DNA from 2 places in the Pontibacterium sp. genome. Region 1 is predicted to be linked to the other one. Evidence: predicted binding sites of a transcription regulator. Region 1 holds the regulator's gene; the other holds the start of a gene.
What was found. Region 1 encodes PhoB, which activates phosphate uptake and scavenging genes when phosphate is short. Its sites were predicted from a motif close to TGTCATANNNNTGTCANA; they were not measured.

Region 1 (19,621 bases):
GGCGACAAACTGCCCAGCGGCATCATCCATGGTGATCTGTTCCATGACAACGTGCTGTTCGATGGCGATAAACTCAGTGCGATTCTCGACATCTACAACGCGGCCACCGCGTTCTGGCTGTTTGATCTGGCCATTGTCGCCAACGACTGGTGCAGTTTGCCTAACGGGAAGATCGATCCCACGCGTGAACAGGCGCTACTGAAGGCCTACAACAGTGAACGACCGTTTGTCGATTTTGAGTATGAAGCCTGGCCGATCCTGACCCGTACCGCCGCTATGCGATTCTGGCTCTCCCGCCTGATTCCAGCACTGGGTGTCGAGCAGGGGATGCGCTCCGGTGATGTCGAGACCAAAATCAAAGATCCGGATGAATTGAAGCAGATTCTGCTGGCCCGTATCGAGACACCGGCGGCATTACCGCAATAAACGCACAATGCTGTAAACATATACAGTATCAGGGGGTATACTCTACCCCCTGTACCTTCTAATCTCTCTATTCCCAGCCCAACTTCAGATAGCGACAGTTCTATGGACGTTACCCACATTATCGACTCCCTTAACGATGCTCAGCGTCAGGCCGTCACCGCACCGGTACAAAACCTGCTCGTATTGGCAGGTGCAGGCTCGGGTAAAACCCGCGTTCTGGTGCACCGTATCGCCTGGCTGATCCAGACCGAAGGGATGTCACCTTACTCCATCATGGCCGTGACCTTTACCAATAAGGCAGCGCGTGAGATGCGGGGACGTATCGAAGAATTGCTGGGAATCAACCCTCAGGGCATGTGGGTCGGCACCTTCCACGGCCTCGCACACCGCCTGCTGCGCTCGCACTGGCAGGACGCCGGATTACCGGAAAACTTCCAGATCATGGACAGCGATGACCAGTTACGTCTGGTCAAACGACTGTCGAAGGAGATGGGCTTTGATGAAACCCGCTGGCCGGCACGTCAGTTCCAGTGGTACATCAACGAACAGAAAGACGAAGGCCTGCGCTCCCAGCATATCGAACCGTCGGGTGATCAGTTCAACCAGATGATGCTGAAGATGTATCAGGCGTATGAGCAAGCCTGTGAACGCGGCGGCATGATCGATTTTGGCGAGCTTTTACTGCGTGCTCTGGAGCTGCTGCGTGACCGACGCCCTAACCTGCTCGCCCATTATCAGGAGCGTTTCCGCTACATTCTGGTCGACGAGTTTCAGGATACCAACAGCATCCAGTACGGCTGGCTGCGCCTGCTCACCGGCAGTGATCCTAAGATGATGGCTGTCGGCGATGATGACCAGTCCATCTACGGCTGGCGTGGCGCGAAGATCGAAAACATCCAGAACCTGAATAACGACTTCCCCGGCACCGAAACCATTAAGCTGGAACAGAACTATCGCTCCACCAACACGATTCTGAGCGCAGCCAACGAAGTCATCCGCAACAACCAGGGCCGACTGGGTAAAGAGCTGCGTACCGATTCCAGCGACGGCGACCCGATCTCGCTGTATGCCGCGTTCAATGAACAAGACGAAGCGCGCTTTATCGTCGATCAGATCAGTCAGTGGTCGAACGAAGGCAATTTACGTCGGGAATCCGCCATTCTCTACCGCTCCAATGCCCAGTCCCGGGTACTTGAGGAAGCGTTGATTCGCGCCGCTGTACCCTATCGTATCTACGGTGGGCAACGGTTCTATGATCGTCTGGAGATCAAAAACGCACTGGCTTATATGCGCCTGATCGCCAACCGCGACGACGATACGGCAATGGAACGGGTGATCAATGTGCCCACACGCGGTATCGGCACCCGTACGGTGGAAGTGGTGCGTGAGCATGCCCGCATCGAACAAATTTCCATGTGGCGCGCGGCGACCGAAGTCGTCGGGCTGCAAAAGCTACCCGCCCGTGCCAGCAACGCATTGGTCGCCTTTCTCAATCTGATCAATGAGTTAACGAAAGAGACCGAGGGTGTTGAGCTGCACGAGCAGACTGAACACGTGGTCGAGCGCTCCGGACTGATCGAACATCACCTGAAAGAGAAAGGTGAAAAAGCCCAGTCCCGCATCGAAAACCTTGGCGAACTGACCAACGCGGCGAAACAGTTCCTCCATCAGTGGGATGAGAGTTTTGAAGAGGCCTTCACCTCACCCTTAGCCGCCTTTTTGGATCAGGCTGCACTGGATGCCGGTGATGCCCAGGCAGATGAACATCAGGATAGCGTGCAGCTGATGACGCTGCACTCGGCTAAAGGTCTGGAGTTCCCATTAGTATTTTTGGCGGGGATGGAGGAAGGCTTGTTCCCACACAAGATGTCTGCCGAAGAACCGGGGCGTCTCGAAGAGGAGCGTCGTCTTTGTTATGTGGGTATTACTCGCGCCATGAAGAAACTGCATATTACCTACGCAGAGTCGCGCCGCCTGCACGGGCAGGAAACCTTTAACCGCCCTTCCCGTTTTATCCGTGAAGTCCCGGATCACCTACTGGAAGAGGTGCGCCTGAATGCGTCGGTTTCTCGCCCAATCTCCGCACGTCCCGAAAAATCCAGTCTGTTTGGCGGCAATAGCTCGCTCTCCAGCGCCGAGATCCCCGCCACTAATCTGTCGTTGGGACAACGGGTGAACCATCAGAAGTTTGGCGAAGGTACCGTGCTGAACTTTGAAGGCTCGGGCCCCAAAGCACGGGTACAGGTCAATTTCGACTTTGAAGGGCCGAAGTGGCTGGTTGTTGGCTTCGCCAACCTACAACCTCTCTAAGCTGCCCGCTTCTCAGGGCAATAAAAAAGGCTGCGTTTGCAGCCTTTTTTATTTAAGAATCAGATAATTAGCAGGACAGACCAACCATCAACGGCGGCAGGCTTTCGTGCTGCCAGCGCTGCACACAGTAACCCTCAACCACGATGACTTCACATTCATCACCTTTGTTTAAACGTCCCTGCATATGGCTTTTCAGAATCTCGATTAACTGCTCGGTATCGGCTGCACTGACGAAACGGTTGATAAAGTGACTGAAGCCATAGGCTTCATCGTAGATGCTTAGCACAACGCGATTGACGGCTTTGACACTCGGCGCATGACTAAAAATATCCTGCTTACGGTCAAAATCACCTTGATGAATCCACAGGCACGGCTCCGGTTCCAGAATTTCAAGACCATGCTTAGTCGTCATCATGTATTCCCAGAGACGGAAGTTTTCCATCTCAACAAGGCGCATCCGCTGCTCCCCATTATCGTTCTGGGTAAAACACTGAACCAACTTCTGGGACTGCTGATACTCCAGCAATGGCACTGCATCCAGCGTGTCATCAAACGCAGTTTTCTTCGTGCTGCTCAAAACGAAGTCTCCTATTAAAGCGACGGCCGGTCTTCCTGACCCGCACAGTTAGCTCAAAAGTCTAGGTGCAGAAATATGAAACTGCAATCCATCTTGTGAGGAACGATGATTACGATCAACCGTTGTTTACACTATCATACTTCTGAACAAGATAAGGACCTTCTCATTTATGCTGCATCGGATCTGGCTGTTCTTTTTTCTCGCTGCATTTGCCGGTGGCCTCTATCAATGGCTCTGGCTGGACGATGCTGAAGTATTTCAACGTTTGGTGCAATCCACCTTTGATATGTCAAAACTGTCCGTGGAACTGGCGATTGGTCTTATCGGCACCCTCGCCTTCTGGCTGGGCATCATGAAGCTGGCCGAAGCCGCTGGCCTGATCGACAAGCTTGCTCGTGTGCTAACCCCCCTGTTTACCCGTCTGATGCCGGACCTGCCTCCACGGCATCCCGCCATTGGCTCAATGACCATGAATTTGTCTGCCAATATGCTGGGGCTGGATAACGCAGCGACCCCGCTGGGTTTAAAGGCGATGCAGGATCTGCAAAGCCTGAACCCGCAGAAAGACACCGCAAGCAACGCTCAAATTCTGTTTTTGGTGCTCAATACCTCTTCGGTCACGCTGTTCCCGATTACGGTATTTCTGTATCGGGCACAACAAGGGGCAGCCAACCCCACCGATGTTTTTATTCCTATCCTGATCGCTACTGCCTGCTCTACACTCGCCGGACTCTTAGCCGTTTCATGGGTACAAAAGATCCGGCTCTGGGATCGTATTACGCTGTTATATCTGGGCGGTTTCGCCGCGGTATTACTGGCCTCAGTCGCATACTTCAGCACACTGGCGGTGGATGAGTTACAACGCCAGTCATCACTGATCGGCAATCTACTGATCTTCAGCATCATTATCTTCTTTCTGGTTAGCGCCCATCGAAAAGGGGTCAATATCTACGAGACCTTTATCGAGGGTGCAAAGCAGGGCTTTAATGTCGCGATCATGATCATCCCCTACCTGCTGGCTATGTTGGTGGCCATCGGTGTACTACGGGCCAGTGGTGCATTGGACGGGTTCGTGTGGTTGTTACGTGAAGGCGTCGCGTTATTTGGGCTGGATACACGTTTTGCGGAGGCACTGCCTACCGCCATTATGAAACCGCTGTCCGGTTCCGGCGCACGGGCGATGATGCTGGAAACCATGCATTCGCAAGGGGTCGATTCTTTTGCCGCCCATGTGGCATCCATCATTCAGGGTTCAACCGAAACCACCTTTTATGTATTGGCGGTCTATTTCGGCTCGGTCGGGATTCGTCATACCCGGCACGCAGTAGCCTGTGGTCTGACAGCCGATCTAGCCGGTATTATTGCGGCTATCGTATGTGGATACTGGTTCTTTGGGTAGAAGATATCTTATGCGAGAGCGTTATCCTGACCGGATAACGCCGGGTGGGTGAGGCAACATATGAACATGTGTACCTCCATCACGGATCAAACTTGATCAAGCAAGGCCGCGCCTCTATTGCTTGCGCGCGACCGGATGGTTAACCGAAATCGATCGCACGGATATGGCCATGGCCGTCAATCGCCACCTGCACACACTCCGCTTCTGTCACTTTACGCACGTCACTGCCATCCGGGCAACGTCCCCAGACTTCAACCCGAATACGCAATGAACTGCGTCCGGACTCTAATACCCGGGTATAAAAGGACAATACAGTACCCACCAACACCGGTGACATGAATTCCATGCTGCCTACAGATACAGTTGCCACTCGACCACGGGTCACTTCAGCTGCTTTAATCTCCGCCGCCAGTACAATCTGGGACGATACCCAGCCACCGTATACATCACCAAACATGTTGGTGGCCTGAGGATCGGCAGGCAATGTCAGGGTAAGCTGACCTTCCGGTGACAGAATCGGATCTTCATTGTTGTTTATCATGGCGCGACTTCCACTTGGAGTACTTTGTAACATCGTAATATCTGCAGTGTACCGGACGTTAGGTTATCGTGCCGATACCTATATTATGCGGGCCTGCTTATCGCATGACTCCCTATATAGACAGCAAGACAGGGCACTTTACTGAATACGGGCACCTGCCGTGCCCAAGGTAACACCCGATTACAACTAAAGTCTACACATTATAGACCCTTGGTATCTCTGCTTTAGATCAGGGCTTTTTCACACGAAAGTCATTCGTGAACACACATGTCATATGAATGTCACAAATCGATTTTATAGTAGCCTCCATCGCAAAATACAAACCAAATTATTCTCTCTGGAGATTATGATGAAACCGATGAAGAAGCTGTTTGCAGCTGTTGCAATCTCTGCAACCTGCATGACTGCAAACGCTGCAGATCTGCTGGACAAAAACCTGCCTACTTACCAGAAAGCGTCTGGTGTATCTGGAAACCTGTCTTCTGTAGGTTCTGATACTCTGGCGAACCTGATGACCCTGTGGGCGGAAGAGTTCAAGCGTAACTACCCGAACGTTAACATCCAGATTCAGGCTGCGGGTTCTTCTACTGCACCTCCAGCGCTGACTGAAGGTACCTCTAACCTGGGTCCTATGTCTCGTAAGATGAAGGACAAAGAGATCGCAGCGTTTGAGAAGAAATTCGGTTACAAGCCAACTCCAGTTGCTGTAGCGATCGACGCTCTCGCGGTATACGTACATAAAGATAACCCAGTGAAAGGCCTGACAATTCCTCAGGTTGACGCTATCTTCTCCTCCACGCGTAAATGTGGCAACGCAGCAGACATCACCAAATGGGGCGATTCTGGTGTAGAAGGTACTCTGGCGGGCAAGAGTATCCAGATCTTCGGTCGTAACTCCGTATCCGGTACTTACGGTTACTTCAAGAAGAAAGCGCTGTGTAAAGGTGACTTCAAGAACAACGTGAACGAGCAGCCAGGTTCTGCTTCCGTTGTACAGTCCGTTTCCACGTCCCTGAACGGCATCGGCTACTCCGGTATCGGCTACAAAACGTCTTCCGTACGCGCACTGCCACTGGCTAAAAAGCCTGGCCAGAAGTTTGTTGCAGCAACGCCTGAGAACTCTCTGAACGGTTCTTACCCGCTGGCACGTTCACTATACGTATACGTGAACAAGAAGCCAGGTCAGCCTATGTCTCCACTGGAGCGTGAGTTCCTGAAGATGGTGATGTCTAAAGTAGGTCAGGAAGTGGTTGTAAAAGACGGCTACATCCCTCTGCCAGCTAAACTGGTAGAAAAACAGATGTCTGCTCTGGGCCTGTAATCCCACAGATCATCTGACGAGATCTTTTGATCTCATGATAAATGGGGGTTCCTTTTGGAACCCCCATTTGCGTTAGTGAACCCCATGTAACACAAGCGTAACAAACTTGTCTTATTGTACGCCCGACGCTAATTTCAGGACCTCTCAGGACCTTTGTGCCATGAGCATTGATAACACATCCCTAGCCACCGAACTCGATTTCGACACGCCAGCGGCCAAACGTCTGCGCAAATTTCGCGCGTTTAAAGACAAGTCGGCTTCTGTTGGTATCGCCTTTGGCGGTATCAGTGTCATCGTCGCAATCCTACTGATCTTCTTCTACCTGCTGTATGAAGTTGCGCCCCTGTTCCACTCTGCCGAAATTAAACAATGGCAGGCGAACGGTCAGGCTGCAGCACCGTATGAAGCCCCAGGTCGCGGAAAGACCCTCTATCTGACCATGGAAGAGCAGGCCGAGATTGGTCTGCGTGTAACGGATCAGGGGGAGATCATTTTCTTCGATACGCGCACCGGTGACATCCTGCAGCAGCAAAATATCCCGGTACCTGCGGGTACGGAGATCACCAGCTTTGCTCTGGCTTCAGACGCCAGCCGCATCTTTGCGGTCGGACTGAGCGATGGCAAAGTCCTGGCGATGAAACACAGCTACAAATCCACTTACCCGGATGGCAAACGTGTTATCACTCCCTTCCTCGAATTCCCGTTCGGCGAAGAACCACTCTCCGTAGCCAACAGTGCTGTAACCGAGCTGGCTCTGAATGGCGACGAAGAAGCATGGCGGATCATTGCCAGTACTGAACAAGGTCTGGCGCTGGCGAACCTGAGCTTTGACGAGAACTTCATCACCGGTGAAGTCGAAACCACGGTCGATACCGAAGCGCTGCCAAAATTGCGTGTACCAGTCAGCAAACTGTTGCTGATGCCGGATCGCCGCTGGTTACTGATCGCAGGTAACGACAACAAACTGGCGGTCATGGATCTCGCCGCAGATGGTTCAGAAACCACTCAGATTCTGGATGCCTCTACCGGCAACATCACCGGTTTTAGCTTACTGCTGGGTGGTAACTCTCTGATGGTGGCCGACGATAATGGCGGCATCAGCCAGTGGTTCCTGATTCGTGACGACAAAAACATCTGGCGTCTGAAAAAGATTCGCTCATTTGAAGGCGGCACCACCGCAATCAATGGCATGTCGATGGAACACCGTCGTAAAGGCTTTGCCACCATTGATACCAACGGCAGCCTGCGCCTGTATAACTCCACCGCCAACCGCAACGTGCTGACAGAACAAGTAGTAACAGGTACAGCCTCTACTATTGCACTGTCCCCACGCTCCAATGCCTTGCTGGTTGAGCAGGACAATAAACTGTCATTCTGGCTGATCGACAACGAACACCCGGAAGTGTCCTGGGATGCGTTGTGGGGTGAGGTTTGGTACGAAGGTTATCAAGAACCGGATTACACTTGGCAGTCCTCCGCATCCACCAATGACTTTGAGCCTAAGTACAGTCTGATGCCGCTGGCCTTTGGTACGTTGAAAGCAGCGTTCTACGCCATGCTGCTGGCGACACCACTGGCGATCTGTGGTGCGATCTACACCGCATACTTCATGGTTCCGGCACTGCGCCGCAAAGTGAAACCGTTCATCGAACTGATGGAAGCACTGCCAACCGTTATTCTGGGTTTCCTGGCGGGTCTCTGGCTGGCACCGTTTATGGAAACCAACCTGACCGGCATCTTTGTCTGTCTGTTGATGATACCGGCCGCCATACTGATCTTTGCATTTGCCTGGGCGAGTATGCCTAAGCATATCCGCTACCTGATCCCTGAAGGCTGGGATACCGCCATGCTGATCCCGGTGATCATTCTGGCAACCTTCTTTGGACTCTGGATCGCCGACGGTGTTGAGCAGGTATTGTTCGCCGGAGATATGCGCGAGTGGATCACAACAGAGCTGGGTATCAACTACGACCAGCGTAACGCGTTGGTTGTTGGTATCGCGATGGGCTTTGCGGTTATCCCAACCATCTTCTCTATCACCGAGGACGCGATCTTCGCGGTGCCTAAGCATCTGAGTTACGGCTCTCTGGCACTGGGTGCGACCCCATGGCAGACACTGGTGCGCGTGGTGATGCCAACCGCCAGCCCGGGTATTTTCTCTGCGGTGATGATCGGTATGGGTCGTGCGGTGGGCGAAACCATGATCGTACTGATGGCCACCGGTAACACCCCCATCATGGACATCAACATCTTTGAAGGTATGCGTACACTGGCAGCAAACATCGCAGTGGAGATGCCGGAATCCGAGGTGGGCAGTACCCATTTCCGTATTCTGTTCCTGGCGGCCTTTGTGCTCTTCCTGTTCACCTTCATGGTGAATACGTTGGCCGAGACCATTCGTCAGCACCTTCGCAAGAAGTATGGCTCTCTGTAATCCGGCTTGATTGAGGAATATAACCGATGCGAGTTTCATTAAAAGAATGGACTAAATCCGGCGAGCCGTGGGTTTGGTTGAACGCCGGTGCCGTTGCGATCTGTCTGATCATGGTGGTTGGCCTGCTATCCCTGATTGCGGTACGTGGTTTGGGTCACTTCTGGCCTGCCAACATCCATCAGGCAGACTACACCGAAAACGGCAACACCCTGCGTATGGCAGGTGAGCTGGTTGAGATTGAAAATGTACCTGCGGCTCAGCTGCGCGAAAGCGGCGTGAACGTGCCAGAAGGCCTCGAGTTTATGCAGCGAGACCTGATGAAGATTGGTAACCGTGATGTTGGCGGTTCTGACTTTATCTGGGTACTGGACGACTTCATGCTGAACCGCACCACACCTGAGATGATGTTTGCGGCGGAACGTCGTGAGTGGGGTAACTTCTACGGTTACCTGCGCAGCCTGAAAGAGAACGGCCAGGTTGTTGCCAGCCACGATGGCTACGAGAAAAACGCGGAATACATGAATGTCTGGAACAAATTCCAGGCAAGTATCGACCGCGCACTGGATCTGCACCATCAGATCGAAGAGATCGAAAAAGACGACATCGGGGCGATCAACTACGAGCTTGAGCGCCTGCGTCTGAAGGAACGTTCACTGCAGCTGAAAGAGGTGACGGATCAGTCCCGCTATGCCGAGATCGATCAGCGCCGCAAAGAGCTGGATGCAGAATACCAGAGCCTGCAGCAAGTCCTGCTGGATCTGTACACACAGATCAACCGCGATACATTCACCGCAGAAGCGGCCGGTGGTCAGGTACTTGAAATCGATGTCGCTAAAGTTGTGCGGGCCTTCCTGCCGAACAACATGAGCATCACCGATAAGGTCCTGCATTACTTCGCCAAGATCTGGGAATTTATGTCCGCCGATCCACGTGAAGCGAATACCGAAGGCGGTATCTTCCCGGCAATTTTTGGTACCGTGATGATGGTTATCCTGATGGCCGTGATGGTAACCCCGTTTGGTGTCATCGCTGCTGTTTATCTGCGTGAATATGCGAAACAGGGTTTTGTGACCCGTCTGATTCGCATCGCGGTGAACAACCTGGCTGGTGTACCATCCATCGTATACGGTGTATTTGGTCTGGGTTTCTTCGTTTACTTCCTGGGTGGTCATATTGATGATGCCTTCTTCCCGGAAGCCAAACCGGCACCGACCTTTGGTACACCGGGTCTGATGTGGGCCTCTCTGACACTGGCACTGCTGACCGTACCGGTTGTTATTGTGGCAACCGAAGAAGGCCTCTCCCGTATCCCTCGTGCGGTACGTGAAGGCTCTCTGGCACTGGGTGCGACCAAAGCGGAAACACTGTGGAAAGTGGTACTGCCAATGGCCAGCCCGGCGATGATGACCGGTGTCATCCTGGCGATTGCCCGAGCCGCAGGTGAAGTCGCACCGCTGATGCTGGTTGGTGTGGTTAAGCTGGCACCGAGCCTGCCGCTGGATACCAACTACCCGTATCTGCACCTGGATCAGAAATTTATGCATCTGGGCTTCCACATCTATGATGTGGGTTTCCAAAGCCCGAACGTAGAAGCAGCTCGCCCGCTGGTGTATGCCACTGCACTGCTGCTGGTGATCGTTATCGCCCTGCTGAACCTCTCAGCCATTGCGATTCGTAACCACTTACGTGAAAAATACAAAGCACTTGAAATGTAACGCTGGATAGCGGAATTTATTCGAAAGGTTTAAGCCATGACTAGTGAAGCAAAAACCCACGCCATTGATATTTCTGCCATGCAGCGTGACAACCGTGTACTGAATCTGGAAGACGAAACCTGCACTCTGGAAGTGAAGGACCTGCGTCTTGCGTACGGTGACAAAGAAGCCCTGCACGGTATCGACATGAAGATCCCGAAAAACCGTGTAACGGCTTTCATCGGGCCATCCGGTTGCGGTAAATCAACCCTGCTGCGCTGCTTCAACCGTATGAACGATCTGGTTGATAGCTGCAACATCACCGGTCAGATTATGCTGGATGACAGCAACATCTATGACCGCAGTATTGACGTTGCAGAACTGCGCCGCCGTGTGGGTATGGTATTTCAGAAGCCCAACCCGTTTCCGAAATCGATCTATGAAAACGTGGCTTACGGCCTGCGTATTCAGGGCATCAAGAAAAAGCGTGTGATCGACGATACCGTCGAGTGGGCATTGCGCTCTGCCGCGTTGTGGGATGAAGTGAAAGACCGCCTGCACGAAAGTGCTCTGGGTATGTCCGGTGGTCAGCAGCAGCGTCTGGTCATTGCACGTACCATCGCGGTAAAACCTGAAGTTCTGTTGCTGGATGAGCCTGCATCGGCGCTGGATCCAATCTCCACACTGAAAATTGAAGAACTGATCCACGAGCTGAAGAATGATTTCACCATCGTGATCGTAACCCACAACATGCAGCAGGCGGCACGTGTCTCCGACTACACCGCGTTTATGTACATGGGTGACCTGATTGAGTTTGGTGTAACCGATACGCTGTTCACCAATCCAACCAAGAAACAGACCGAAGACTACATTACAGGTCGTTACGGTTAAGACCCAGCTGCTTGCTGAAGCGGGGATGCGCACGTATCCCCATTGGTCTATAACTGTGTAACTGCATGCATGGAGAACACACACGTGAATTTTGAAGACAACTACTCCACCCACATATCACAGCAGTTTAACGACGAGCTGGAACAGATTCGCACCCAGCTTCTGACCATGGGCGGTATTGTAGAGCGCCAGGTTAACGACGCTGTAGAAGCACTGCTAACAGGTGATGCTGACCTAGCAGAAAAATCGCGCCGTACCGATCAGCAAACCAACGATATGGAACTGCTGATCGACGAACAGTGCACCACGATCATTGCCCGCCGCCAGCCTGCGGCTAGCGACTTGCGCCTGATCACAGCGATCTCCAAAGCGGTCTCCGATCTGGAACGCATTGGCGATGAAGCCAGCCGCATCTGTCGCCACGCCATTGATCTGGCCGACGATGGCAACTCCCAGCGCGGTTATCAGGAAGTCCGTCACATCGGCAATCTGGTCCGTGAAATGGTGAAAGATGTACTGACCGCCTTTGCCCGCAGCGATACTGAACTGGCATACCGTGTAGCTAAACAGGACAAAGCTGTGGATCAGGAATACCGCACGGCCATGCGTTCCCTGATCACTTACATGATGGAAGATCCTCGTGCGATCTCCAGCAGCCTGAACGTGATCTGGGTACTGCGCAGCCTGGAACGCATCGGTGACCATGCCTGCAATATGGCTGAGCATCTGGTGTATCTGGTCAGTGGTCAGGATGTCCGTCACGCCTCGTTGAAAGAGATGAAAGAGGCCGCTCAGCAGAGCGAAGGATAAGCCTAAACATTGCAGCGCCCGCCCCCCAGCGTTTACCCGACTAGCCATTCGGGTAAACGCTCGTTTTATTACTGGACTTGCCACCCATCACTTGTGGTAACTTTGCCCTAGTGCTGTGTTAACACTCAGGGAACCAACATGCTGCAATACGTGGTCTACGCCGATCTGAACTGCCCTTTCTGTTATGCCATGCAGGAACAACTGCACGCTATGGACCTGCTAGAACAGGTTGACTGGCGGTTGATCGAACATGCCCCCGATATCAGCGTATTTAATGCGACGCCCGAGAGTCAGGCTGAATTGGCCAGCGAAGTATTTACCGTGCGCAGCCGTGCACCTCAGGTACAAGTCGCACTGCCTCCCCTGCGAAGCGACAGCCGCTTTGCCATTCTGTGTGTTATTGCCGCCCGCGAAATCGACGAAGTTAAAGCGCTCGACCTACTGACCAACCTCTACCGCGCACTCTGGATTGAAGGCAAAGATATCAGCTCTACTGCCGTGATCTACGACTGCATTGTGGAAGCTGGCCTTCCGGGTGAGCTATCGATCGAAGAAAACCATGAACTGTGCCTGCAGAACTGGCAGCAGCAATGGGAACGTGGCAGCTACAACCTGCGTATTCCGGTACTGACCACCGATAGTGATGAACGCACATTGCTCGGACTGCCCAGTCAGGAACATATCAGTGCATTCTTTGGCGGAGAACAGCCGCCGGGGCCGGTTGGCAGCTTTGATCAGTGCCATGGGCGTGATCAGCAAACCATCGCCTTTTACGGACACGACGGCGTACAGTCGATCTGGAACGTCATTGCATCGGTGCGTGAAGACTACAACATCCTGCTACCGGCATCGGTACAAGAACTGCGCGGCATGCTCAATAAGCCCGGAGAAACACCGGATCTGATTCTGCTGAACAGTATCAATCACTGGCAACAGATGCTGGAAGATACGACGGAGATCGTGCATCAGGCATCGGAGAGCCATACCCCTGTCGCACTGGTTGGCGATACCTTGTCTGATGCGGACGAGATCAAAGTGTACGAAACCGGCGCAGCCGATTATCTGGTCAAAGACCGGGCCAGCGGTATTCTCAAAGCCCGTATCCGTACTTTGCTGCTGCTTAAACGCAGCCATGACCTGCTGGAACGGGCCGCCCGCATTGATGGCCTGACCCAGATCTACAACCGCCGCGAGTTTGAGCGTAGCCTGGAAGTTGAGTGGCTGCGCGGCCAACGTTCGAAGCAGCCTCTGAGCCTGATCATGCTGGATGTGGACCACTTTAAAGACTACAACGATCATTACGGTCACCTCACCGGCGACGGCTGCCTGCAGCATGTCGCGACCGCTATTACCGAGAGCGTGAAACGTGCGCAGGATATGGTCTGCCGCTTTGGCGGTGAAGAGTTTGTTGTGCTGCTGCCGGAAACCGATCAGCAAGGCGCAGAAGTGCTGGCGGAGAAAATCCGTAAAACCGTGGAAGATCTGGCGATTGCCCACACCAAGTCATCCGCAGCCGAATGTGTCACCATCAGCTTGGGAATTGCCAGCCTGAATCCCGCTGACAACAGCAGTCCGCGGGATCTGATTCAGATTGCAGATGATGCCCTGTACAAAGCGAAGAATAACGGTCGTAACTGCGTCGCCAGTTAGTCCAGATGTAAAATCAGCAATAGAACGGGGTTAGTCGCGGATGTAATCCGCATACGGCGGATAACGCTCGATTAACCCTTCCCGTCCCAACTTCTGCATCAACGACATATTGCGCTCCGGAATGTCATCCGGATCACCATAATTCATCAATACCCGCGTCATCATGCCTTCGCGAATCAGGTGGAAACAGGGAAATGGGGAGCGATTGGTCCAGTTGGTAATATCGTTCGCGGAGACCCCGGCAAACTGATAGTGGGGATGGAAACTCGCCAGCTGAAAGACACCGCCCAGCCCTGAGCGGTCCAATAAGCCCTGCAATATATCCAGCATATCCAAGTACTGCTCGAAATCCGGTAACGCATTCGGCGTCACCAGCAAAGTCGTTGCCAGCTCATCCTCTTCACTCGCCTGAATACGGTCCAGTTCAGCGAGAAATGCCTGAATCACCGCCTCATCTTTATCACCTTGTTCAACGGCATAGTGAATCGTTGCTTGCTTCACCACAGGCGCAGCAAATGGACAGAGATTAAGGCCCACCACCATCGACTCGACCCACTGACGGGTAAGTGCTTCGGCATTTTCAGGACAATACTTGAGTGAGTGTCTGGTATTCATAGCGGCGATGCTACCTGATGGTCCCCAACAGGCAAAGGCCAGATCGCCAGAGAGTTGACGTACAGCAGACTTTTGCGCCCTGCCGGTGATAACATACGCGCAGATTTTGAAGGAAATATTGCTGTGCCTATAGCCCGAGCTCTGACTCAACCTAACTTTGATACCCGCTGGAGCTCCCTGCGTCGCCCCAGTATGACACAGGCGCCACAGGCATGGCGTAGCTGGCTGACCGACTCAGGATCACTGACAAAGCGCCTGATTGAGCTGAGCAAGGGCGACTTCCGGGTTGAGGTTGTCAGTCAGGGTTGGCAACGACCCACGCGGTCTGAAGCAAAAGCCTTACGGATGAACAGCCGCGAAAACGCACTGATCCGCGAAGTTCAATTGATCGGCCAGGGACAGCCGTGGGTTTATGCACGTACCATTGTGCCTGCTACCACCCTGACCGGACGTCAGCGGACGTTAAAGTTACTGGGCAACCGTTCACTGGGGTCAATGCTGTTTACCGATCCCACGATGCGCCGGGGTCCACTGCAAATCAGCCGCTTACGTTTGCAAGATAAAAGGACCGATGTTTGGGCCCGTCGCTCACTATTCTATCTATCCGATAAACCGTTGCTGGTCTGCGAGGTTTTTCTGCCCGCCCTGCAACAGGTAAAATAGGCTCACCAACCACAAGAAGCAGCCCATATGCAGTCACAGGCACAGCAACCCTTCAGCTTAAAAGAGAAGTTATCCGCTTACGTTCAACTGATGCGGATGGACAAACCCATCGGTACCTACCTGGTATTGTGGCCAGCGCTGTGGGCACTGTGGATTGCCGCTGAAGGCATCCCTGACCTGAAGCTACTGTTTATCTTCACACTGGGTGCTTTTCTGACCCGTTCAGCGGGCTGTGCTATCAATGACTTTGCCGACCGCAAAGTCGATGGTCATGTTAAACGCACCGCTCAACGCCCCATTCCGAGTGGCCGGGTGACGCCGAAAGAGGCTGTTATGCTGTTCAGCGGCATGATGTTGCTGGCGTTTATATTGGTGCTATTTACCAACTGGCAGACGGTGTTGCTCTCCTTCGGTGCTGTCGCGCTGACCGCGGTTTACCCGTTTATGAAACGTTACACCCATCTCCCTCAGGTAGTCCTGGGTGCAGCGTTTGCCTGGGCCGTGCCGATGGCCTTCAGTGCCGTCACAGGCACTGTGCCTTGGTATGCATGGTTGATCTATGCCGCCACACTGCTTTGGACCGTGGCGTACGATACGCTCTATGCGATGGTAGATCGCGATGATGACCTGAAGATCGGTGTGAAATCGACCGCTATTCTATTTGGGGATGCGGATAAACTGATCGTCGCCATCCTGCAAATGATCACGTTGGCTCTGCTCATCGGGCTGGGTCTGCATCTGCAGCTATCCGTCTGGTTTTTCGCAGGACTGACAGGGGCCGCTGCCCTCTTTATCCGACAGCAATATCAGGTTCGCCACCGCGAACGCGATCCCTGCTTCCAGGCCTTTCTCAATAATCACTACGTCGGTTTGATTATCTTTGCGGGTATTTTTGCGCACTATCTGAGTGCGTAAAGCCACTGATCAGGCTAGATTTTTACTTTATATGCCTCTACGCGATGGAAATACGATCAACGTCATATTAGTGTAACAATATTGTCTTGTAATGATGCGGTCTTTAAACAACCCTGAATGAGGCAGACGTCATGTCTTCTACGAAAAAGGTGCTGATCGTTGACGACGAAGCGCCAATTCGCGAAATGATCGCAGTCGCACTGGAAATGGCCGGTTACGAATGTCTTGAAGCGGAAAACGCTAACCAGGCACACGCACTGATCGTAGATAACAAACCGGATATGGTCCTGCTGGACTGGATGATGCCCGGTACCAGTGGTGTCGACTTCGCCCGCCGCTTACGCAAAGATGAGATGACCGCCGATATGCCGATCATCATGCTGACGGCAAAAGGTGAGGAAGAGAATAAAATCAAAGGACTGGAATCCGGAGCGGATGATTTTATTACGAAACCCTTCTCCCCCCGTGAGCTGGTTGCACGCCTGAAAGCCGTATTGCGCCGCACGACACCTAAAGGTGTAGAAGAACCGGTTTCTGTGGATGGCTTGACGCTGGACCCAGTCTCGCATCGTGTCAGCGCAGAGGGAAATCCCATTGATCTGGGTCCGACCGAATTCCGCCTGTTGCAGTTCTTTATGACCCATCAGGACCGCGCTTATTCCCGCAGCCAGTTGCTGGACATGGTCTGGGGTGGCAACGTCTACGTTGAAGAACGTACCGTCGATGTACACATCCGTCGCCTGCGTAAAGCACTGGGCGAGCGTCATGATTACCTGGTACAGACCGTTCGTGGTACCGGCTACCGCTTCTCGATCAACGTGGCCTGAGGTTAAGCATGCAGCGTAACCACCACTCAATGCTCAGTAATCTGTTCCTGTTCTCAGGTTTGGGGTTGCTTGTGGGGTTCGTATTCGGTTATCCCCCTGAGTTTCTTGCCGCCGGGCTCTTTATCTGGGCTCTGTTGCAGGTCAAACAATTTGGTCGCCTAACCGAATGGTTACATCGCGATAAATCCAGCGAAGAGCCCCCTGAGTACACTGGGCATTGGGGCGAGCTGTTTGATGAACTATCCCGCCAGCAAAAACGCACCGCCGCGCGCGAAGTGTTCCTGCGCAGTGTGATCAACCGCTTTCAACAATCCTCCGCCGCGCTGAATGATGGCATTGTGATCATCAACGCACAGGATAACCTGGAGTGGTGGAACCGATCTGCTGAACGTTTACTCGGCTTCAAAGCAGCCGCGGATCGCGGTAAACCGGTCATGAACCTGCTGCGTGATCCTCGTTTTATCCGCTACTACAAGCGCGATAGCTATGAGGACCCGCTCCAGCTGCCATCGCCGATCAACCACAATCGGGAATTGCAGTACCAGATCACCCGCTTCGGCGCGGGAGATCGCCTGCTCGTTGCCCGCGACATCACGCAGATGCTGCGCCTTGAACAAACCCGTCAGGATTTCGTCGCCAACGCCTCTCACGAGCTGCGTACGCCATTGACAGTCATTCTGGGGTATCTGGAAACCTTCCTTGATCATGACCTGCCACGCCCACTGCAACGCGGTATGAACCAGATGCAACAACAAGCCCGTCGGATGCAGAGTCTGGTATCCGATCTTTTGCTGTTGTCTCGTCTGGAGGCCAGTCGACAAGTCTCGGACGAACACCCGGTACAAGTCCAAAGCCTGATCCAGAATATCTATGAAGCGGCCACCGAACTGTCTCGCGACAAAGGCCATACCTTTGAGCTGGAACTTGATCAGCAACATGACCTGCTGGGTCAGGAGATCGAGCTCCACAGTGCGTTCTCTAATCTGGTCTACAACGCAGCACGATATACGCCGCAGGACGGACATATTACGATCCGTTGGTGGGTTGATAAGGACGGCGGCCATTTCTCCGTCACTGATGATGGTATCGGTATCGATGCCATGCATATCGCCCGGCTGACCGAGCGTTTCTATCGCGTTGATGAAAGCCGCTCGTCCGAAAGTGGCGGCACAGGTCTGGGGCTGGCCATCGTCAAACATGTGTTGTCACGACACGGTGGCAACCTGACCATTCGCAGTAAAAAAGGCGAAGGCAGCACCTTCACCTGTCACTTCCCGCTGGAGTATCTGATACGGGTATCCGTCAGCGACAATGATGACGATTTGGAGGATGTGGGCTGAACCCACAGATCGGATACGAAAAAGGCGTATTCCAGTCATGGAATACGCCTTTTTATTGCCAACCTAGTCAACGCTTAATGATCAAGCTTCGGCTGCTCAGGACGCGTTTCATTTCCATAGTGCCCCTCAACATGCTCTTCTACCCAGTAGCAGGTCGCACCAATGACGGCTGCGGGCATCAGGATCAGGTTAACGACCGGTATCATCATCCCTAGCTGTACCAAACCACCAAAACCCACCGATGTCATACGCTTAGCCTTCAGCAGCAGTTTCATCTGCTTAAAGCTGACTTTGTTGTTATCCATCGGATAATCGCAATACTGAATCGCCATCATCCAGGCCCCGAACAGGAACCATAATACAGGCGCGATAATATTCAGCACTGGTATAAAAGAAAGCACCAGCAACGCGAGGAAACGCGGCAGATAATACGCCAGCTTAGAGAGTTCGCGGCCGACGGCGCGTGGAATCAGTGCCAATACAGCCTGCCAACCTTCATCGGTGACGACTTCCCCTCTCAGGCTTTTCTCCACTTTCTCAGAGAGGAAACCGTTAAAAGGTGCTGCAATTAGATTCGCCACCAGCGTGAAGCTGTAATAAACCACCAGCAACACCAGCAGTGCAAACAGCGGCCACAGCAGCCAGCTCAGGAACGATGCCCACTCTGGCAGGAACCCCAGCCAGTAATCAACCCAGACGTCAAACTGCGACATCAGGAGCCAGATCGCACCCACAAACAGCAGGATATTGACCATTAATGGCACCAGGACAAAGGGACGGATCGCCGGATCCGGCAGCATCTTCAGTCCCTGAATCAGATATCCGGCACCTCGAACGGGATTACCTTTCATGTGTTTTTAACCCATAAAGAATGCGATTAGACGCATCGCTACTGCTACGACCATCATGCTCAGCCCGGCACGGTTCACCTTAAACTCAACTTCATTAAAGTTAGCCGTTGGCTGCCAGAACATGACAACCGACTTAAAATCTTTGGTCCGTCCTGCATAAAGCCCCAGCGATACCAGAAAAACAACCAGCCCGCCCCAGAACAGAAATTCTTCAATCATAGCCAGATACATCATACTCGCCTTACTTTCTGCTAAGTTTCTAAAGGCATTAAGCCTAACAAAAATTAGACAATACGGCTGCAATCCCTAGGTCCAAAGACAACTTGTTTGCAGGTTAAGTCAGCATCCGTCAATGGA
Region 2 (11,166 bases), on a different contig from region 1:
CCCGTCTGAGCGATATGGAATGCTTTCTTGATGATCGACGGGATCTCTTCCGGATGCTGAACACTGAAGTTGTGTTTCACCACCGGACGGGAAATACCGATCATGTCGGTTTCCTGGAACGCGTCTTCACCAATCAGATGGCTCATTACCTGACCGGTAATGACAACCATCGGAATAGAATCCATGTAGGCAGTCGCAATACCGGTGACGGCATTGGTTGCACCTGGGCCAGACGTTACCAGCGCAACGCCCGCTTTACCGGTCGCACGTGCATAAGCATCGGCCATGTGGGTAGCCGCCTGCTCGTGGCGCACCAGTATGTGTTTGACATCTTCCTGCTGGAAAAGAGCATCGTACAGGTGCAGTACTGAGCCACCCGGATACCCGTAGATGTTTTCAACACCCTCGTCTTTAAGGGCGCGCACAACCATTTCGGCGCCTGAAAGTAATTCCACTGTTTCACCCTCTCACTGCGTCGGACTCAATTCCGACATTTTGACAGTTTATTTCTGCAACGAATGAACGTAGTCGCCCATCAAGCGTGGATGACGCCCGGGATGGGAAAACTTACAAATACCGTTCCTGATAAACGAGATACAAGCGACTCACGTTCGGGTGCTCGCCAAGATTGAGGATCGCTCAACTGGCAGACCTTTCAGGAAGTTAAGCGGCAATACTTAACTCCGCCGGACATTCGGGGTGGCCTAATAGTCCAAGGTCGGAAGAAATTTGGCGCTAATTCTCGCACTTCATCGGCCATTGATCAACCTACAACCAACGAAAAACGGGGAATGCAGAGAATCCATCTTCGGGTTATAGTGAGGAAAAACCCACGACGTTTTTATAATGGCTATACGACGATGGGCTTGTACAACAGATTACCTAAGGAGCGCCTGAATGAGCGTTGCAGAAATTAAAAATAAAGACCGTGTAATCAACGAGTTGATGTTGTTTATCCGCAAAGTACTGGCGGAACCGGAGATCAGCGAAAAAGCGATCGAGATCGCCCGTAAGCACATCAACGAACCCAACGCGGACATGCTGATCGCGGATGAGCTGTCCTCCACCACCAACGTTAAGATTCCACTTGAACACAGCGATGCAGACAGTTTGTTTCTGCAAGTGCTCAAAGACGTGGTACGTGACGAAACTGCGCTGTATTAATCTGCAGTAACTCAGCGTCACCGCTCTCAGCAGAGGCTGCCAATTAGCCTCTGCTTGCCTCTATTTAGCCTTTTCGGCGAAACGGCACCCATAACATTCCCGGTAGCCACTGAGTCTCTTTCGGGTTATCAAACCCTTTTACCCCAATCTGCATACCTTCTTGCCCGGCATCCGGCTGCGCTTTATAAGTTCCGAACAGGCGATCCCACCACGGCAGGTTAAAGCCAAAGTTGCTGTTGGTTTCATCCATCTGAACAGAGTGATGCACCCGATGCATATCCGGTGTCACCAGCACCAACCTCAAATACCTATCCAGCGCTGCTGGCAGACGGATATTGCCGTGATTAAACATCGCCGCGCCGTTCAGAATCGGCTCAAACACGATAACTGTTAACGGTGCTATTCCTAATACGCAGATCAGCACAAACTTGATCAACATAGAGAGCACTATTTCGATGGGGTGAAAGCGTGCCCCCGTTGTTACGTCATAATCCAGATCAACATGATGCACTCGATGTAAGCGCCAAAGGACAGGAACGTGATGGAAGAGGACATGTTGAGCGTAGATCGCCAGATCCATCAATAGCAGGCCGAGTATCAGACTGACAGCGAACGGCAGCTCTAGCAGGTTGAACAGCCCCCAACCATTGTCTTGCGCCCAAACAGCGACCCCAACCGCTGCCGCCGGAAAGAGCAGACGTAGAATAAAGCTATTCAGAAAAACCAAGCTCAGGTTGTTGGCCCAGCGCACGGCTTTAGAGATGCGCAACGTACGACGAGGGGCGATCAACTCCCATAGTGCCACCAGCGAGAGGATGCCTAAGAAGCAGCTTAAGCGGATGGTAGTTTCGTGGGTGGTGATGAAAGTGGCGAGGTCCATGGGGGTGTATCCGGGGTAATGGGTAGTTGCTGTTTTGAATGTAACGTGGAAGGGATTCGGAGTCATCTATTCTGATGACCCGTTCTGGTATAGAGGGGTTTCTGAATAACTCTTTCGCCCTTTTTGGGCAAGATAAGAGAAGTCTCTGAACTCCCCTTATCAATCCCCGTCAGCCCCGCTACTTGCCGGACTACGTCCGGTTCCCTGCGCATTTCGGATGCGCATGAGGCTGCGGAACTCGGTCCTTCGGGCCTCAGACCGTCCTCGCCTTAAATCCATGTAAACCCTGCAATGCTCGGCAGCGTAGAGGGGAATCTAGCCCGTGCCCGGCATCAAGCGCACACTTCTCTGGTTCCCACGGTCCTCCGTGGGAATCCATACAGAGGTCGAGCTATTTACACTAAGTGCCGTGCGAAGTTCTGTCTGCATTCCCACGCGGGAGCGTGGGAACGAGAAAGGGATTATCGCCCTACGCAGACGAGCACTGGAAGCGTTCCGCAGCTTCTCTGGTTCCCACAGTCCTCCGTGGGAACGTGGGAACCCATACTGCGGTTGCAGTGATGACCTGAGCGCCCTGCTAAGCTCGGCCTGCATTCTCACGCAGGAGCATGGGAACGAGAAACGCCCGATGCCTACAGGTTGAACTTATAAACTTAGCGAAAGCTAAACACCCCCGCCTCCACATCCACAGCAATCTCATCCCCGGTCGCAAAGTCACCAGACAGTAACTTCTGCGCTAATGGGTTTTCAATATACTGCTGAATCGCCCGTTTCAGCGGCCGTGCACCGTAGATCGGCTCAAAGCCCAGCTCCACCAGCTTATCCATCGCGGTCGAAGTCATACTCAGCGTCAGCTCACGCTCAGCTAAACGTGCACGCAAACGGTTGAGCTGAATTTCGGCGATACCCGCCACCTGCGCTTTCTTCAGGCTGTGGAATACCACCACTTCATCGATACGGTTGATTACCTCAGGACGGAAGTGACCACCCACGGCATCCATTACCGCCGCGCGCATCAGTTCGTAGTCATCATCGTCGCTGAAGTTCTGAATCAGGTCCGACCCCAGATTGGAGGTCATCACGATGATGGTATTGCGGAAGTCGACGGTACGGCCTTGCCCATCGGTCAGGCGGCCATCTTCCAGCACCTGCAACAGGATGTTGAATACATCCGGGTGGGCTTTCTCCACCTCATCCAACAGCAACACAGAGTAAGGTTTACGGCGCACCGCTTCGGTCAGATAACCACCCTCTTCATACCCCACGTAACCCGGAGGTGCACCGATCAGGCGAGCGACAGAGTGTTTCTCCATAAACTCAGACATATCGATGCGCACCATCGCCTCTTCGGTATCAAACAGGAAACCGGCCAGCGCCTTACAGAGTTCGGTTTTACCCACCCCGGTGGGACCGAGGAACAGGAAAGAACCGTGTGGGCGATTAGGATCGGACAAGCCTGCGCGGGAACGGCGCACCGCATTGGACACCGCTACGACGGCTTCCTCCTGCCCCATCACCCGTTTATGCAGCTCGGCTTCCATACGCAACAGTTTTTCGCGCTCACCTTCCAGCATTTTGCTGATTGGGATACCTGTCCAGCGGGAGACCACTTCTGCGACTTCCTCTTCAGTGACTTTGTTACGCAGCAGTTTGTTTTTGCTTTCGCCTTCATGCTGTTCCGCTTCACTGGCCTGTTCGAGCTGGCGTTCCAACTCGGGGATACGCCCGTATTGCAGTTCAGACATGCGGGAGAGATCACCTTCACGGCGTGCTTTTTCCATCTCCACACGGACCTGGTCCAGCTCCTCTTTCACTTTCTGGGAGCCTTGCAGGGCAATTTTTTCTGCCTTCCAGATCTCATCCAGGTCGGCGAACTCTTTCTCCAGTATGCCGATGGTGCTGATCAGCTCGGCCAGACGTTTCTGAGCCGCACTGTCTTTCTCTTTCTTCAGCGCTTCACGTTCCATTTTTAGCTGGATCAGGCGACGTTCCAGGCGGTCCATATCTTCCGGCTTGGAGTCCATCTCCATGCGGATTCGGCTGGCTGCTTCATCGATCAGGTCGATCGCTTTATCCGGCAGCTGCCGATCGGTGATATAACGCTGTGACAACTTCGCGGCAGCAATAATGGCCGAGTCGGTGATATCCACACCGTGGTGCACTTCATAGCGCTCTTTCAACCCACGCAGGATCGCCACGGTATCTTCTTCGTTCGGTTCATCCACCAGCACTTTCTGGAAACGGCGTTCCAGTGCGGCATCTTTCTCTACGTACTGACGGTACTCGTCCAGTGTCGTGGCACCCACGCAGTGCAGCTCACCACGCGCCAGCGCAGGCTTGAGCATATTACCCGCATCCATCGCCCCATCGGCTTTACCGGCACCGACCATGGTGTGTAGCTCATCGATAAACAGAATGATCTGGCCTTCCTGTTTCGACAATTCATTCAGCACCGCTTTCAGGCGCTCTTCAAACTCACCGCGGAACTTCGCCCCGGCGATCAAGGCACCCATATCCAGCGACAGTACCCGTTTGTGCTTCAGACCTTCCGGAACTTCACCGTTGATAATCCGCTGCGCCAGACCTTCCACGATGGCGGTTTTACCCACACCCGGTTCACCAATTAACACCGGGTTGTTTTTGGTACGGCGCTGCAACACCTGAATCGCCCGGCGGATCTCGTCGTCACGGCCAATCACCGGATCCAGCTTGCCACTTTCCGCGCGCTCGGTCAGATCAACACAGTATTTATCCAACGCCTGACGGCTCTCTTCCGCATTCGGATCGTTCACGTTTTCACCACCGCGCATCTGACTGATCACTCCTTCCAGACGTTGTTTATTCACACCCACTTCACGCAACAATTTCCCGGCCGGGGATTTATCATCCACCATCGCCAACAGCACCAGTTCACTGGCGATATATTGATCGCCACGCTGTTGTGCCAGCTTATCGGTTAAATTGAAGATACGGCCGGTATCGGGCGAGATACGGATCTCACCGTCGGCATTCGGTACACGGGGCAGGTCAGTCAGCGCCTGCGACAGCTTCTGTCGCAATACATTAATATCAGCGCCCGCCTGCGCCAGCAGTTGTGGGGTGGAACCTTGCTGCTGATCCATCAGTGCACTGAGCAGATGCAGCGGTTCGATGTAGTTGTGATCACGGCCTACGGCAAGCGATTGCGCGTCAGCCAGGGCTTCCTGAAGCTTGGCGGTAAATTTATCGGGTCTCATAGTTTCTCCTTTCACAGCCTGTCGGCCTGTGTGGCTTAGACGACGACAGATCTGGCATCAGGCCAGCCACTGTCCTCCTCCTGCACTCCCTAATCAGGCAAGTGCGATTTACACCTCTGGCGCGCTGCCAGAAATATAAGGTTCTCTGTTACTCTCCTAATGTATGGGGCCTATCTCTGCTCCTTTCAAGCCGACACACCACCAAGCTGAACGTTTTTTGATCAGACGCATGTTTTGTGCAAAACGATGGAACCCAAGACGTTAAAAAAGAGTTCAGAAACAAAAGTTCAACAATTTAGTCACCCCATTGTCATACCCATCCACTAAAACATGGACCCAATGAAAATACGTCAACAGGACTCGTGAGATGCTTAAGAATCAACTTCAGGGTGACGCAGATCGCCTGCAGGACAACGCTTCTGATCTGGAAACGATTGTAGACAAGGCTGTCAGCCGTCGTGGCTTCCTACGGGGCGGTGCTGCGGCGATGGGGCTGTTTCTGGCAGCAAACCCTTTGGCACAGGCTGTCGCGGCAGCCACTAAACCAGCTGCAAGCAAACTGATCGGTTTCTCTGCGGTACGCGCCAGCACAGCCGATACATTTATCGTTCCGGAAGGTTACAGCGCTCAGCCGTTGATCTCCTGGGGTGATCCGATCCTGCGTGGGGCACCAGCCTTTGATCAGTCCGGCACTCAGAACGCTGCAGCACAGGCCGCTCAGTTTGGTGACAACACCGACGGTATGAGCCTGTTCCCGCTATCTGAAGACCGTGCGCTGCTGGCGGTGAATAACGAATACACCAACTACCAACTGCTGTTTGCGCACAAAGGCGACGCGATGACAGCGGATGATGTCCGTAAATCTCAGGCAGCCCACGGTGTATCCGTATTCGAAGTGAAACAGAACGCTGATGGCACCTGGGATTACCTGAACGATTCCGCCTATAACCGTCGCATCACGGCGTATACGGAGATGGAGCTGACCGGCCCGGCGGCAGGTCATGATCTGGTGAAAACCCAAGCGGACCCAACCGGCACCAAGGTACTGGGTACGTTTAACAACTGCGCCAACGGTCAAACCCCTTGGGGCACCTACCTGACCTGTGAAGAGAACTTCAACGGTTACTTCTCCTCTTCCGATGCCGATATCAAACTGACCGCTCAGCAGAAGCGTTACGGTATCAAAGCGAAAGATCGTGGTTACCAGTGGGCAAAGTTCGATGAGCGTTTCGATCTGGCGAAAGAGTCTCAGGAAGCCAACCGCCACGGTTGGGTCGTTGAGATCGATCCCTTTGATCCCACCTCAACGCCGAAAAAACGCTCCGCTCTGGGCCGTTTTAAGCACGAGAACGCAGCACTGACCATCAACAAGGACGGTCAGGTTGTGGTCTATCTGGGTGACGACGAGCGTGGAGAGCATTTATACAAGTTCGTCTCTAAAGAGCGTTACAACGCGAATGATATGAAAGCGAACCGCGACCTGCTGGAAGACGGCACCTTGTACGTGGCGCGCTTTAACGCGGCTGAAGGTGAGCTAAAAGGCAAAGGCGAGTGGGTTGAACTGACGCACGGCAAAAATGGCCTGACCAAAGAGAACGGCTTCGCAGATCAGGCCGCGGTGATGATCTTTGCCCGTGAAGCCGCCACTCAGGTGGGCGCAACCACCATGGATCGTCCTGAATGGGTGGCCGTACATCCGAACAACAAGACTGTGTTCTGTACCCTGACCAACAACAAACACCGTGGCAAGAAAGATGGCCAGCCGGTGGGCGGTCCTAACCCACGCATCAACAACAAGTACGGTCAGATCGTACGTTGGTGGCCTGCCAATGAAGATCACGCTGCCGCTGAATTTAACTGGGATCTGATGGTGATCGCCGGTAACCCGGACGTTCACTCCGGCAACCTGTACGCGGGTTCCAGCAATATCAGCAACGAAAACATGTTCAACAGCCCTGACGGTCTGGGCTTCGACGATGCCGGTCGCCTGTGGATTCTGACCGACGGCAAGTACTCCAACAAGGATGACTTCGCCGGCATGGGGAACAACCAGATGTTGTGTGCGGACCCGGAATCGGGCGAAATTCGCCGCTTTGCAACCGGCCCGATCGCTTGTGAAATTACCGGCCTGACCTTCTCACCTGATCAGCGCACCATGTTCGTTGGTGTCCAGCATCCAGGTGAAAAAGGCAAACCGTCTCACTTCCCGGCAGGCGGCGATAGCAAACCACGTTCCACCATCATGGTGGTGCGCCGTAACGACGGTGGCATCATCGGCGCGTAAAAACGCTGCTAATACCGTATTAAAAAAGGCGCCTTCGGGCGCCTTTTTTCGGACTGATTAACCGGGCCTGCCGCCATCCCAGTTGGGAATCACGACGCTCATCATCAACCTACGTGTTAGCGATGCCACTCACGCATAATCATATGAGTCTTAATCCGGGCGCCACTGGGTTTAAGGGCATCAACCGCTTCCAGCAGATCATGCAGGCGCTGCATAGTAGGTGCTTCCACATATACTAGGACATCGACTTCACCACTGATACCGTGGCAGCTCTGTACTTCGGGAAACTTCATCAATTCCTGCACAAAGGGTGCACATTCAAACCCGCCGTGGCTGACTTCAAAGTACGCTTTTAAGGTATTTCCGCTCTCGTTGTGTGATGCGGTCAGCACCTGATAACCCAGAATTTCACCCTGCGCTTCCATCCGCTTCATGCGTTCTGAAACCGCCGTTCGGGAAAGATTCACCTGCTCTGCGATGCTGGACACACTCTGACGGGCATTATCCTTCAGCGCCGCGATTATTTTCTGATCAAAGCTGTCCATCTGACTACCTGCCCCCGCATAACGTCGGGAAATCGTATAAATACCTGCAAATCGAAACGTCATAACGACGCCTTGTTTTGGCCATCATCCGTACACTGTTGTTTTCGATTCGGAGCGTTGGGATGACAAGGCTAAATCAAACAATTACACGCTGGCAAGGGATGGGATTGATTGCGACCACACTACTAGGCACCGGCGTATTTATTGTGCCCCAACTCACCATTGCTCAAGCAGGCGACAAAGCGATCTGGGCATGGCTCACCCTGTTGTTGTCGATTTTGCCGTTGGCTTATGTATTCGCCGAGCTGGGCCGTAAGTTTACCCATGCGGCAGGCCCTGCGTATTTTGTCAGTAAAGCCTTTGGGATCACCGCCGGTCGAGTGGTCGGATTGGTGTTCCTGTTTGCCGTACCACCGGGGGCCGCCGCGGCGCTGATCATGACCTTTGAATTCTTTAATCCGCTGGTCACGCTGTCCCCTCAAGAGGCCTTCGGTGGTGAACTGCTGGTGTTCGGCCTGCTATTTTTTATCAACCGGCGTGGCTTGCAGTTATCCGGCAAGCTTCAACTGGGACTGGCACTCGCCATCCTCGCGGTTGTTGGAATTATGCTCATAACGTTGCTGATAACAACGCCGGAAACCGCACCGGTCAAAGCCGGGACATCCAGCGACATACTGTCTGCCATTGGTCTGGCAATCTGGTGTTTTCTGGGGGTTGAAGCGATCACCCATCTGGCGACCGAATTCAAAGATGTAAAAAGAGATTTTATTCCGGCAACGGTCGGAGGTATCACGCTGGTAGGGATCATCTTTATCGGCTGTACATATCTATCCCTCTTAGCACCACAAGACGATCTCGCGATGGTTGGAGCCTTTAAGGTCTTACTGGGTGATGGCGGGCGCTGGATTATCGGCGCATTAGGGCTGATTAGTGGCATTGCGACGATTAATATCTACTTTGCCAGCCTGTCACGACTGGCGTGGAGCTTCAGTCATGAAGGTATATTACCCGCTCAGCTGAAACCCCTGAATCAACACCAGGTGCCTGCGGTGGCACTGCTGGTGTTCATCCTGATCTCCGCTGCCATGCTGATCCTGAGCTATCTGGCCGAACTGGATTTCCCCGCGTTAGCTCACTGGGTGAATGGTGCCTTTATCCTGATCTACACCACCTCCCTGCTGGCTGCATGGAAGCTTTTGTCACGCCGCCACCGTCCTGCCATTGCCATCGGCTTATGCGCCTGCGGTTTGTTTATCTACTGTCTGGGCGATGCCATGTTATATGCATTGGGGCTGGCGCTATTAATCGCGCTGGTCTTACTCGGCCAGCAATGGTGGAAACGGAAGAGGTCCACTCCTCCCGTTGGGAACCGCGCAGCTCGTCCCAACCTACCGGTCAATTAGCAGGATCGGGTGGCAAACACCGTTTCCAGCGCATCATCGGCCAGCTGGCTGGCGGGAGTTAAGGTACGGCGCTGCCATGGGATCATTCCAAAATACCATGCGCGCCAAAAGCCGACCGATGCCTGTGGATTCTGCTCCAGCAAGACTTCCAGTGTTTCGACTTTACCCAGCTTAATGCCCAGTGCGTCACGGAAACATTCATGGACAAACTTAGAACAGAACTGACGTTTGGAATCGTACTTAAATCCCAGATGGTAGAAGGCACCTAAGCGCTTATCGGCTTCAGCTTTCAGGCGATCAACCTGGTCGGTACTGACACCGGATTTGAGGCGACGGATCGCTACCTGATCCTCACAGGTTTTACTCAGAAATGAGCGCAACGGACTGCGTTTTACCACCGGTACGGCGCTCTCCATGACAAACCACTCTTCCTGCTCGCGCACTACAAAACCCACATGAGAACACCAGCTACCGGTGCCGCGTGCGACCTGTTTATACAAAAAGCTGTTGATGGAGATAAACAGGATATCGCCTTCCTGCAAGGTGTCGCGAACTTGTGCTTCCAGCTGATCCAATTGCGCCTGACGTGTCATACCGCTGCCTCCCGTTAAGTTGATGGCTGCAGTATTGGTTAGAGTCACAATGGAAGGAATTTTCTCCGTTCAGGTAGCACTATTCGCTACCTGTAGTTGCACACCGTATCAGGAAGAAGATGAGGACTCTCGAGATGGTTCCGGCTGATCACACCCCTTACAGCCTGCGCACCCTGACGACTGACTGCATCCGGGTTTAAGGCTTCGACGGATAAAGCGACTAAACCAGATCAGGATGACACCAATTACGGCCAGCAATACCAGCCAGTCGAGCAGACCTAAATCTTGCATATCAACGTCCTCAAAAAAACAGGCTACCCACCCGATACGTGATAAACGCTCCGCCCCACGCCAACACCAACACCAACACCAACACCAATCCCAGCAGAATCGATATCAGTGCCCAGCGCCAGCTACCCGTTTCACGACGAATAACCGCAATGGTGGCCAGACACGGCATATAAAGCAGGGTAAATACCATCAGAGCCAACCCCGCAGCCGGTGCCATACCGGCCAGCATGGCCGCCTGTAAGCCCGCCATATCATGTTCACCCATCTGATAGACCACCGCCAATGTTGCAACAATCACCTCTTTCGCGATAAAACCCGAAAGCAACGCGACCGTTTCCTGCCAGCCAAACCCTAACGGCGCAAACATCGGTGCCAGAAAATGCCCCAGCTGTTCGAGGAAGGATTGGTCGGCACCTTGCGGGAACGTCTGCAGCAGCCAGATCAGCAGAGATCCCACCAGAATCACCCCGCCAATTTTGGACAGAAAGTCGCCTGCTTTATCCCAGACATGCAGACACAAAGAACGTAGGGACGGAAAACGCCACGGCGGCAGCTCCATAATGAAGGACTCGTCATGCTGGGTCGGGATCGTTCGCGACAGAATCAACGCCACGGTAAACGCCATCAGAATGCCCAGTATGTAGATACCAAACATCACGGTACCTGCACGGTCCGCAAAGAAGACACCCGCCAGCAACACATAGACGGGAAGCCGTGCAGAACAACTCATAAACGGATTGATCAGAATCGTGATCAGGCGGGCACGGGGT

Region 2: the regulator PhoB is predicted to act here: its motif matches at 5,578-5,595, upstream of ABYW01_RS05120 (PhoX family phosphatase).

What each region holds. Positions count from the first base shown of each region.
Region 1 is NZ_JBFGYC010000006.1:7,758-27,378, forward strand. Features, by position in the region: gene ABYW01_RS00940 (homoserine kinase) at 1-426, shown strand, start outside; gene uvrD (DNA helicase II) at 529-2,736, shown strand; gene ABYW01_RS00950 (hypothetical protein) at 2,804-3,313, opposite strand; gene ABYW01_RS00955 (nucleoside recognition domain-containing protein) at 3,483-4,712, shown strand; gene ABYW01_RS00960 (acyl-CoA thioesterase) at 4,852-5,253, opposite strand; gene ABYW01_RS00965 (PstS family phosphate ABC transporter substrate-binding protein) at 5,603-6,574, shown strand; gene ABYW01_RS00970 (ABC transporter permease subunit) at 6,735-9,008, shown strand; gene pstA (phosphate ABC transporter permease PstA) at 9,035-10,723, shown strand; gene pstB (phosphate ABC transporter ATP-binding protein PstB) at 10,760-11,593, shown strand; gene phoU (phosphate signaling complex protein PhoU) at 11,678-12,403, shown strand; gene ABYW01_RS00990 (diguanylate cyclase domain-containing protein) at 12,542-14,053, shown strand; gene ABYW01_RS00995 (DUF1415 domain-containing protein) at 14,084-14,668, opposite strand; gene ABYW01_RS01000 (chorismate lyase) at 14,792-15,331, shown strand; gene ubiA (4-hydroxybenzoate octaprenyltransferase) at 15,359-16,246, shown strand; gene phoB (phosphate regulon transcriptional regulator PhoB) at 16,378-17,073, shown strand; gene phoR (phosphate regulon sensor histidine kinase PhoR) at 17,082-18,413, shown strand; gene cysZ (sulfate transporter CysZ) at 18,488-19,264, opposite strand; gene ABYW01_RS01025 (hypothetical protein) at 19,271-19,483, opposite strand.
Region 2 is NZ_JBFGYC010000057.1:1,381-12,546, reverse strand. Features, by position in the region: partial or broken gene ABYW01_RS05140 (thiamine pyrophosphate-binding protein) at 1-455, opposite strand, end outside; gene ABYW01_RS05135 (hypothetical protein) at 898-1,164, shown strand; gene ABYW01_RS05130 (sterol desaturase family protein) at 1,229-2,044, opposite strand; gene clpB (ATP-dependent chaperone ClpB) at 2,698-5,280, opposite strand; gene ABYW01_RS05120 (PhoX family phosphatase) at 5,648-7,564, shown strand; gene ABYW01_RS05115 (Lrp/AsnC family transcriptional regulator) at 7,681-8,172, opposite strand; gene yjeH (L-methionine/branched-chain amino acid transporter) at 8,232-9,512, shown strand; gene ABYW01_RS05105 (YiiX/YebB-like N1pC/P60 family cysteine hydrolase) at 9,509-10,105, opposite strand; gene ABYW01_RS05100 (hypothetical protein) at 10,214-10,396, opposite strand; gene feoB (ferrous iron transport protein B) at 10,407-11,166, opposite strand, start outside.